2 linked regions of the Paraneptunicella aestuarii genome follow. The protein of the gene in region 1 interacts with the protein of each later gene in a pairwise test. Links are inferred from orthologs where the notes say so. Each region holds a gene or a part of one and is shown on either strand. Other genes may lie near its edges. The genes, in order: nth and aceE.

The links.
Region 2: the proteins of nth (region 1) and aceE interact in binary tests that used the Escherichia coli proteins (3 or more experiments, as listed by UniProt). The link is inferred for Paraneptunicella aestuarii from one-to-one orthologs.

The regions. Positions count from the first base shown.
Region 1 is NZ_CP074570.1:3,742,124-3,745,447, forward strand. Bases 331-3,324 are described here. They hold nth (endonuclease III), read left to right. Parts: upstream 331-1,493; coding sequence 1,494-2,156; downstream 2,157-3,324. Other genes in these bases: rsxG (electron transport complex subunit RsxG), read left to right, coding at 331-746; KIH87_RS14350 (electron transport complex subunit E), read left to right, coding at 743-1,462; KIH87_RS14360 (DEAD/DEAH box helicase), read left to right, coding at 2,215-3,324. Also shown: electron transport complex subunit RsxD, read left to right, coding at 1-90; more of rsxG, read left to right, coding at 90-330. UniProt on the Escherichia coli protein: DNA repair enzyme that has both DNA N-glycosylase activity and AP-lyase activity. The DNA N-glycosylase activity releases various damaged pyrimidines from DNA by cleaving the N-glycosidic bond, leaving an AP (apurinic/apyrimidinic) site.
Region 2 is NZ_CP074570.1:3,989,904-3,993,416, reverse strand. The notes cover bases 47-3,229. They hold aceE (pyruvate dehydrogenase (acetyl-transferring), homodimeric type), read left to right. Parts: upstream 47-356; coding sequence 357-3,029; downstream 3,030-3,229. Other genes in these bases: aceF (dihydrolipoyllysine-residue acetyltransferase), read left to right, coding at 3,051-3,229; KIH87_RS15375 (GntR family transcriptional regulator), read left to right, coding at 47-196. In the rest of the region: more of KIH87_RS15375, read left to right, coding at 1-46; more of aceF, read left to right, coding at 3,230-3,513. UniProt on the Escherichia coli protein: Component of the pyruvate dehydrogenase (PDH) complex, that catalyzes the overall conversion of pyruvate to acetyl-CoA and CO(2).

The sequences.
Region 1 (3,324 bases):
TATGGCTATATAGAAAAGACAAATGTAGAAAAGACAAATGTAGACAAGAGAAATGTAGATAAAGATACGGAAACAGGAGGCGCTTCCTGATGAATGAAACCGTACTGCGCCATGGCTTATTATTAGGTTTGTTTGCCCTTGTTACATCGGGTCTAATTGCACTCACACATTGGGCAACAGCCGATCGCATCGCGGCTCAAGAACGCCAAACCCTGTTAAATACGCTGAATAAAATCATCCCACCAGCACAATACAATAATGACGTAGCCAGCGACTGTACGCTGGTGAACGCACCTATTCTGTTTGGTCTGAATGAGTCAGGTAAATCAGCAAATCAGTCTTTGCACCTCTATCGCGCCCGTATGGACGACGCTCCGGTTGCACTTGCGGTGGAAGCCATTAGTCAGGATGGTTACAGCGGGCAAATCAAAATGCTGGTGTCACTGCTTGCCGATGGCAGCATAGGCGGCACCCGTATTATTGCTCACAAAGAAACCCCGGGATTGGGCGACAAAATCGAAGAGCGCGTGAGTAGCTGGATCACGGTTTTCAGTGGCGAACCAGCCGATAATGTTCACGACTCGGTTTGGGCAGTGAAAAAAGACGGCGGCAAATTTGATCAGTTCACCGGCGCAACCATCACACCAAGAGCCGTTGTAGCTGGCGTTGGCAACGCAGTGAAATATATGCAAACCCATTGGGATGAAGCCTTTTCCGCAAACGCGACTTGTGGAGCAAACGAATGAAAAAAGAACTCCTCGAATTAGCCTGGCAAGGCTTGTGGAAAAATAATCCTGCGCTGGTTCAGCTATTGGGTTTATGCCCGCTATTAGCGGTCACAGCCACCACCATTAACGGCTTGGGTTTGGGACTTGCTACCACCTTCGTATTGTTAGGCTCAAACTGCACCGTATCTGCCGTGCGCAATTATGTGCCGAAAGAAATCCGTATTCCGGTATTTGTGATGGTTATCGCCGCCTTTGTGACCATTATTCAACTGCTCATGAACGCCTTTACCTATAACCTGTATCTGGCTCTGGGCATATTCATTCCATTAATCGTTACCAACTGCGCCATTATTGGCCGCGCCGAAGCCTATGCATCCAAGAACCCCGTAAAACTGGCAGCAATGGATGGCTTGATGATGGGATTAGGCTTCACCGCTGTATTGGTCGTGTTGGGCTCAATGAGAGAACTATTGGGTAACGGAACTTTATTTGACGGGGCTCACTTGCTCTTTGGTGACTGGGCAAAAAGCCTGAAAGTCGTCGTTTTTGAAACCGACAGCCCTTTCTTGCTTGCAATATTGCCACCGGGAGCCTTCATCGGCATGGGCTTTTTAATCGCCTTGAAAAACGTCATGGACAAACGCTTGGAAGCCATCTTTGAGCCGAAAGAAGCGCCGCAAGAGATCCAACGAGCACGAGTTACAGCAGCCAATATTACCGACTCTGGTATATAAAAAGAGCAAGAGAAAGAACAACAACACCGACATGAATAAACAAAAACGCATTGAAATTCTTACTCGCTTACGAGACGACAACCCACACCCCACCACAGAACTAAACTACAGCTCTCCTTTTGAATTGCTGATTGCTGTGATCCTGTCGGCACAAGCAACGGATGTGGGCGTAAACAAAGCCACCGACAAATTATTCCCCGTAGCCAATACGCCGGAAGCGATTCTGGAACTGGGACTGGACGGACTCAAAGACTACATTAAAACCATCGGCTTATTTAACGCCAAAGCCGAAAACGTGATGAAAACCTGTCAAATACTGGTAGAGCAGCACAACTCAGAAGTCCCCGAAAACCGTGAAGCACTGGAAGCCCTACCCGGCGTAGGACGCAAAACAGCAAACGTAGTTCTGAATACAGCCTTCGGCTGGCTAAAAGATAATGAAGGTAGATACTTTATTGCGGTTGATACCCACATTCAACGCTTAGCCAATCGCACCGGTTATGCTAAGGGCAAGACTGTTGAGCAAACTGAACAAGCAATCATAAAAAATACACCGAATAAAGCTGAATTTATGTTTAACTTGCATCATTGGTTTATTTTACATGGTCGTTACGTATGTACTGCCCGAAATCCTAAATGCGGTAGCTGTATAATTGAGGATCTGTGTGAATTTAAGGATAAAACATGCGATTAAGAACGTCTTCTTTTACTGCTGCCAATTGGATGAGCCATGCTAAGAAGGATATAAATCTATGACCGAAAGATTAAACATAACACGCGGTGTAAATAAAAAGCCTGTAGCAACTGATGCCTTAATTAATTGTATCGATAATGTACAAAACATTACTGGAGAAACTTTTACTGGTTACCCTCTCATTGCAACTCCAGACGGTAAGTACTCCATTGATGCTACTTTAGTTAGCCCGTCAAAAGGAATCATACTTTTCGACTTAATAGAAGGTATGAATCTCGCAAATTATGAAGAACGTCAAGATGATTTAGCTAACAAGATCGAAGCTCGCTTAAAATTACACCGCGAACTGGTAAAAGGCAGACAGCTAGCCGTCCCATTACACGTAATTTCATTTGCGCCCGGAATGAATGACAACGACGTTGTCCTCGATGAACTCTATCCACTCGTCAATGAAAGATCACTCCCTGAACTATTGAATAGTATGGATTGGAATGAGGGTTCTGATGAGCTATACCGGATGACTTTATCAGCGGTAGAAAGCTTAAGTAGTATCCGAAAAAATCGATCAAAGCGCGAGGTGGTTCGTCCAGATTCACGTGGGGCGAAACTAAAACAGTTGGAAGACTCTATTGCGACTCTAGATCATAGGCAAAACAAGGCAGTTATCGAGACAGTAGATGGTGTTCAACGTATCCGAGGTCTAGCTGGTTCAGGGAAAACCATAGTACTAGCTCTTAAAGCTGCATATTTGCATACTCAATACCCAGATTGGCACATAGCTGTAACCTTCCATACTCGCTCCCTTAAAGGTCAATTTCGGAGATTGATAAATAACTTTTGTATTGAGCAAAGTGGTGAGGAGCCCGATTGGACAAAAATAAGAGTTGTTAATGCTTGGGGTGCACCTGGTGGAGACTCGCGAGACGGTATTTATTATCAATATTGTCGCGCTACCGGAGCAGAATTTTACGATTTCCGAAGTGCGGCCAATAAGTTTGGTGGTAATGAAAGAGCATTTGATGGTGCTTGTAGCGCCGCTTTGATTCATGAATCAGAAGCAGCACAACTCTACGATGTAATACTTACGGATGAAGCTCAAGACTTCGCACCAAGCTTTCTAAAACTTTGTTATTCAATGTTGAAACAACCCAAACGACTCGTATATGCC
Region 2 (3,513 bases), 250 kb from region 1 along the record:
ACGTCCGGATGCTTGTGAAAAGATCCATAAGCAACGTGAAGTGATTGTGTCTGCCATTGTGGCTGGCAACCCTGAAAAGGCTCGCCATGCCAGCAATGAACACTTGGCTTTTATTGAACAAACCCTACTGGAAATTAATAGACAGGATTCGCGAATGCAACGTGCTTTGCGTCGCATTGAAATTACAAAAGAATAATAAGAAAGGCGGGACTGCCTTCGTCTATATGACATGCAGGAGTAACCAATGACCTTAGTGGTGAGCAGTTAGGTTTTGGCGTCTCCAACGATGAACAGGGTAAGTAGTATGGTGAAACACCATCCTTACTGAAGAACAACCAAACAAATAGGAACGCACCATGTCTGATATGATGCAACCTGATCTTGACCCACAAGAAACGCAAGAATGGCTTGATGCTTTAGAAGCCGTATTGGAAGAAGAAGGCGTAGACCGCGCGCATTTCTTGTTGGAAACGCTTATCGAGAAAGCCAGACGCACTGGGGCTCATTTACCTTTTAACGCAACAACTGCGTATATCAACACGATTCCTGCTGGTCAGGAACCGACGATGCCGGGCGACCAAACCATTGAGCATACTATCCGTTCAGCGATCCGCTGGAACGCACTGATGATGGTATTGCGTGGTTCCAAAAAGAATTTGGAACTCGGTGGACACATTTCCAGTTTTGCCTCATCTGCGATGCTTTATGACATCGGTTTTAACCATTTTTTCCGTGCACCTAATGATAATGACGGTGGTGACTACCTGTTTATTCAGGGGCACGTTGCACCGGGTATTTACTCACGTGCTTTCATTGAAGGCCGTTTGACTGAAGAACAGTTGGACAATTTCCGTCAGGAAGTCGATGGCAAGGGCTTGTCTTCTTATCCTCACCCTAAACTGATGCCTGATTTCTGGCAGTTCCCAACGGTATCGATGGGCTTGGGTCCAATGCAAGCCATTTATCTTGCTCGTTACCTGCAATATTTGACAGACCGTGGCATTAAAGATTGTTCTAACCAGCGCGTATGGTGTTTTATGGGCGATGGTGAGGTTGATGAGCCAGAAAGCTTGGGTGCAATCGGTTTGGCAACCCGTGAAGGGTTGGACAACCTGACTTTCGTTATCAACTGTAACTTACAGCGCTTAGACGGCCCTGTTCGTGGTAACGGCAAGATCATTCAGGAATTGGAAGGGACTTTCCGTGGTGCCGGTTGGGAAGTGATCAAGGTCATTTGGGGTCGCTACTGGGATCCTCTATTGGCCCGTGATACTTCTGGCAAGCTATTGCAGCTGATGAACGAAACCGTTGACGGTGAGTATCAGAACTTTAAAGCCAAAGGTGGTGCATTCACTCGTGAACACTTCTTTGGTAAGTATCCTGAACTAAAAGACATGGTTTCTAACATGTCTGACGATGATATCTGGCGCTTAAACCGTGGTGGTCACGATCCGGTCAAAGTGTATGCAGCCTACAAACGTGCTGTTGAAACCAAAGGTCGCCCACAGGTTATTTTGGCTAAGACCGTTAAAGGTTACGGCATGGGTGCTGCCGGTGAAGGTAAGAACATCGCTCACCAGGTTAAGAAGATGGATATGGACAGCATTCGTGCTTACCGTGACCGCTTCAATATTCCAATTAAAGATGAAGAGTTAGCTTCACTGCCTTACTACAAGTTTGATGACGAGAGTGAGGAAATGAAATACTTACGTACTCGTCGCGATGCATTAAATGGCTTTATGCCGCGTCGTTTGGCGAAGAGTACGGAAGAATTGCCTGCACCGCCGTTAAAAGCCTTTGATGCCGTGTTGAAAGGCTCTAATGATCGTGAAATTTCAACTACCATGGCTTTTGTCCGTATTTTGACAGCCATGCTCAAAGACAAGCAAATTGGTAAGCGCATTGTGCCAATCATCCCTGACGAAGCGCGTACTTTTGGTATGGAAGGCTTGTTCCGTCAAGTGGGTATTTATGCTCATGAAGGCCAGAAATACGAACCACAAGACGTGGATCAGGTTGCTTATTACCGCGAAGACAAGAAAGGTCAGGTATTACAGGAAGGTATCAACGAACTGGGCGCAATGGCTTCCTGGTTAGCGGCGGGTACGTCTTATTCCACCAATAACCTGCCAATGATCCCGGTTTATATTTACTACTCCATGTTTGGTTTCCAACGTATTGGTGACATGGCATGGGCGGCTGGTGACTCACAGGCTCGCGGTTTCCTGGTCGGTGGTACGGCAGGAAGAACCACACTGAATGGTGAAGGTTTGCAGCATCAGGATGGCCACAGCTTATTGCAAGCGAACATGATCCCGAACTGTATCAGTTACGACCCAACCTATGGTTATGAAGTTGCGGTTATCGTTCAAGACGGCTTGCGTCGTATGGGTGAAGAACAGGAAAACGTGTTCTATTACCTGACCGTGATGAACGAGAACTACATTCAACCTGAAATGCCTGAAGGTGTTGAGGAAGGTATCGTAAAAGGTATCTATAAACTGGATGATGTGGTTGCCAAAGACGCTAAAGCTGAAGTGAAGCTACTTGGTTCCGGCACTATTTTGTTACAGGTGCGTGAAGCTGCGAAGTTGTTGCAAGAAGAGTTTGGCATTAGTTCTGAGGTTTACAGTGTGACCTCGTTCAACGAATTGGGTCGTGATGGCCTGGATGTTGAGCGTTACAACATGCTGCACCCTGATGGTAATCAGAAAACGCCTTATATCACCAAAGTATTGGAGAAAGGCAATAAAGGGCCAACGATCGCTGCCACTGACTATCTGAAAGCTTATTCTGATCAGGTTCGAGCCTTTGTCCCGGGCGCTTATAAAGTGTTGGGTACAGACGGTTTCGGTCGTTCTGACAGCCGCGCTAACTTGCGTCATCACTTTGAAGTGGATGCCAAGTACATCGCCATCGCCAGCTTGTATGAATTAGTGAAAGCCGGTGATTTGGATAAATCCGTTCTGGTTGATGCGATGCAACGTTTCGACATCAATCCAGAGAAGATCAACCCGCTTTACGCGTAATTAGGAACAGGAGAACTTCTGATGGCAACTATGAAAGATGTACTCGTTCCTGATGTGGGCGGTGATGAAGTTGAAGTGATTGAAATCTGTGTCGCAGTTGGCGATACAGTCGAAGCAGAAGAAGCACTTATTACGGTTGAAAGTGATAAGGCCAGCATGGATATTCCGGCTCCTTTTAGCGGCGTTGTCGGCGAGATATTGGTTAAAGTGGGTGACAAAGTTAGTCAAAACACTTTGATCATGAAAATGTCTGGCGCGGATGCAGCGGCGGCTCCGGCAGAAGCTGTGCCTGAACCGGTTCAGGAAGAAGCAAAACCTGTAGAAGCTGCACCCGTTGCAGAATCTGCACCAGCACCAGTCGCGCCAGCTCCTGTCGCCAGTGGCGAGCCGAAAATTATTGAAGTCAAAGTGCCTGACATTGGTGATGCGTCGGATGTTGACGTGATTGAAGTGTTGGTTGCTGTAGGTGATGCTCTGGAAGAAG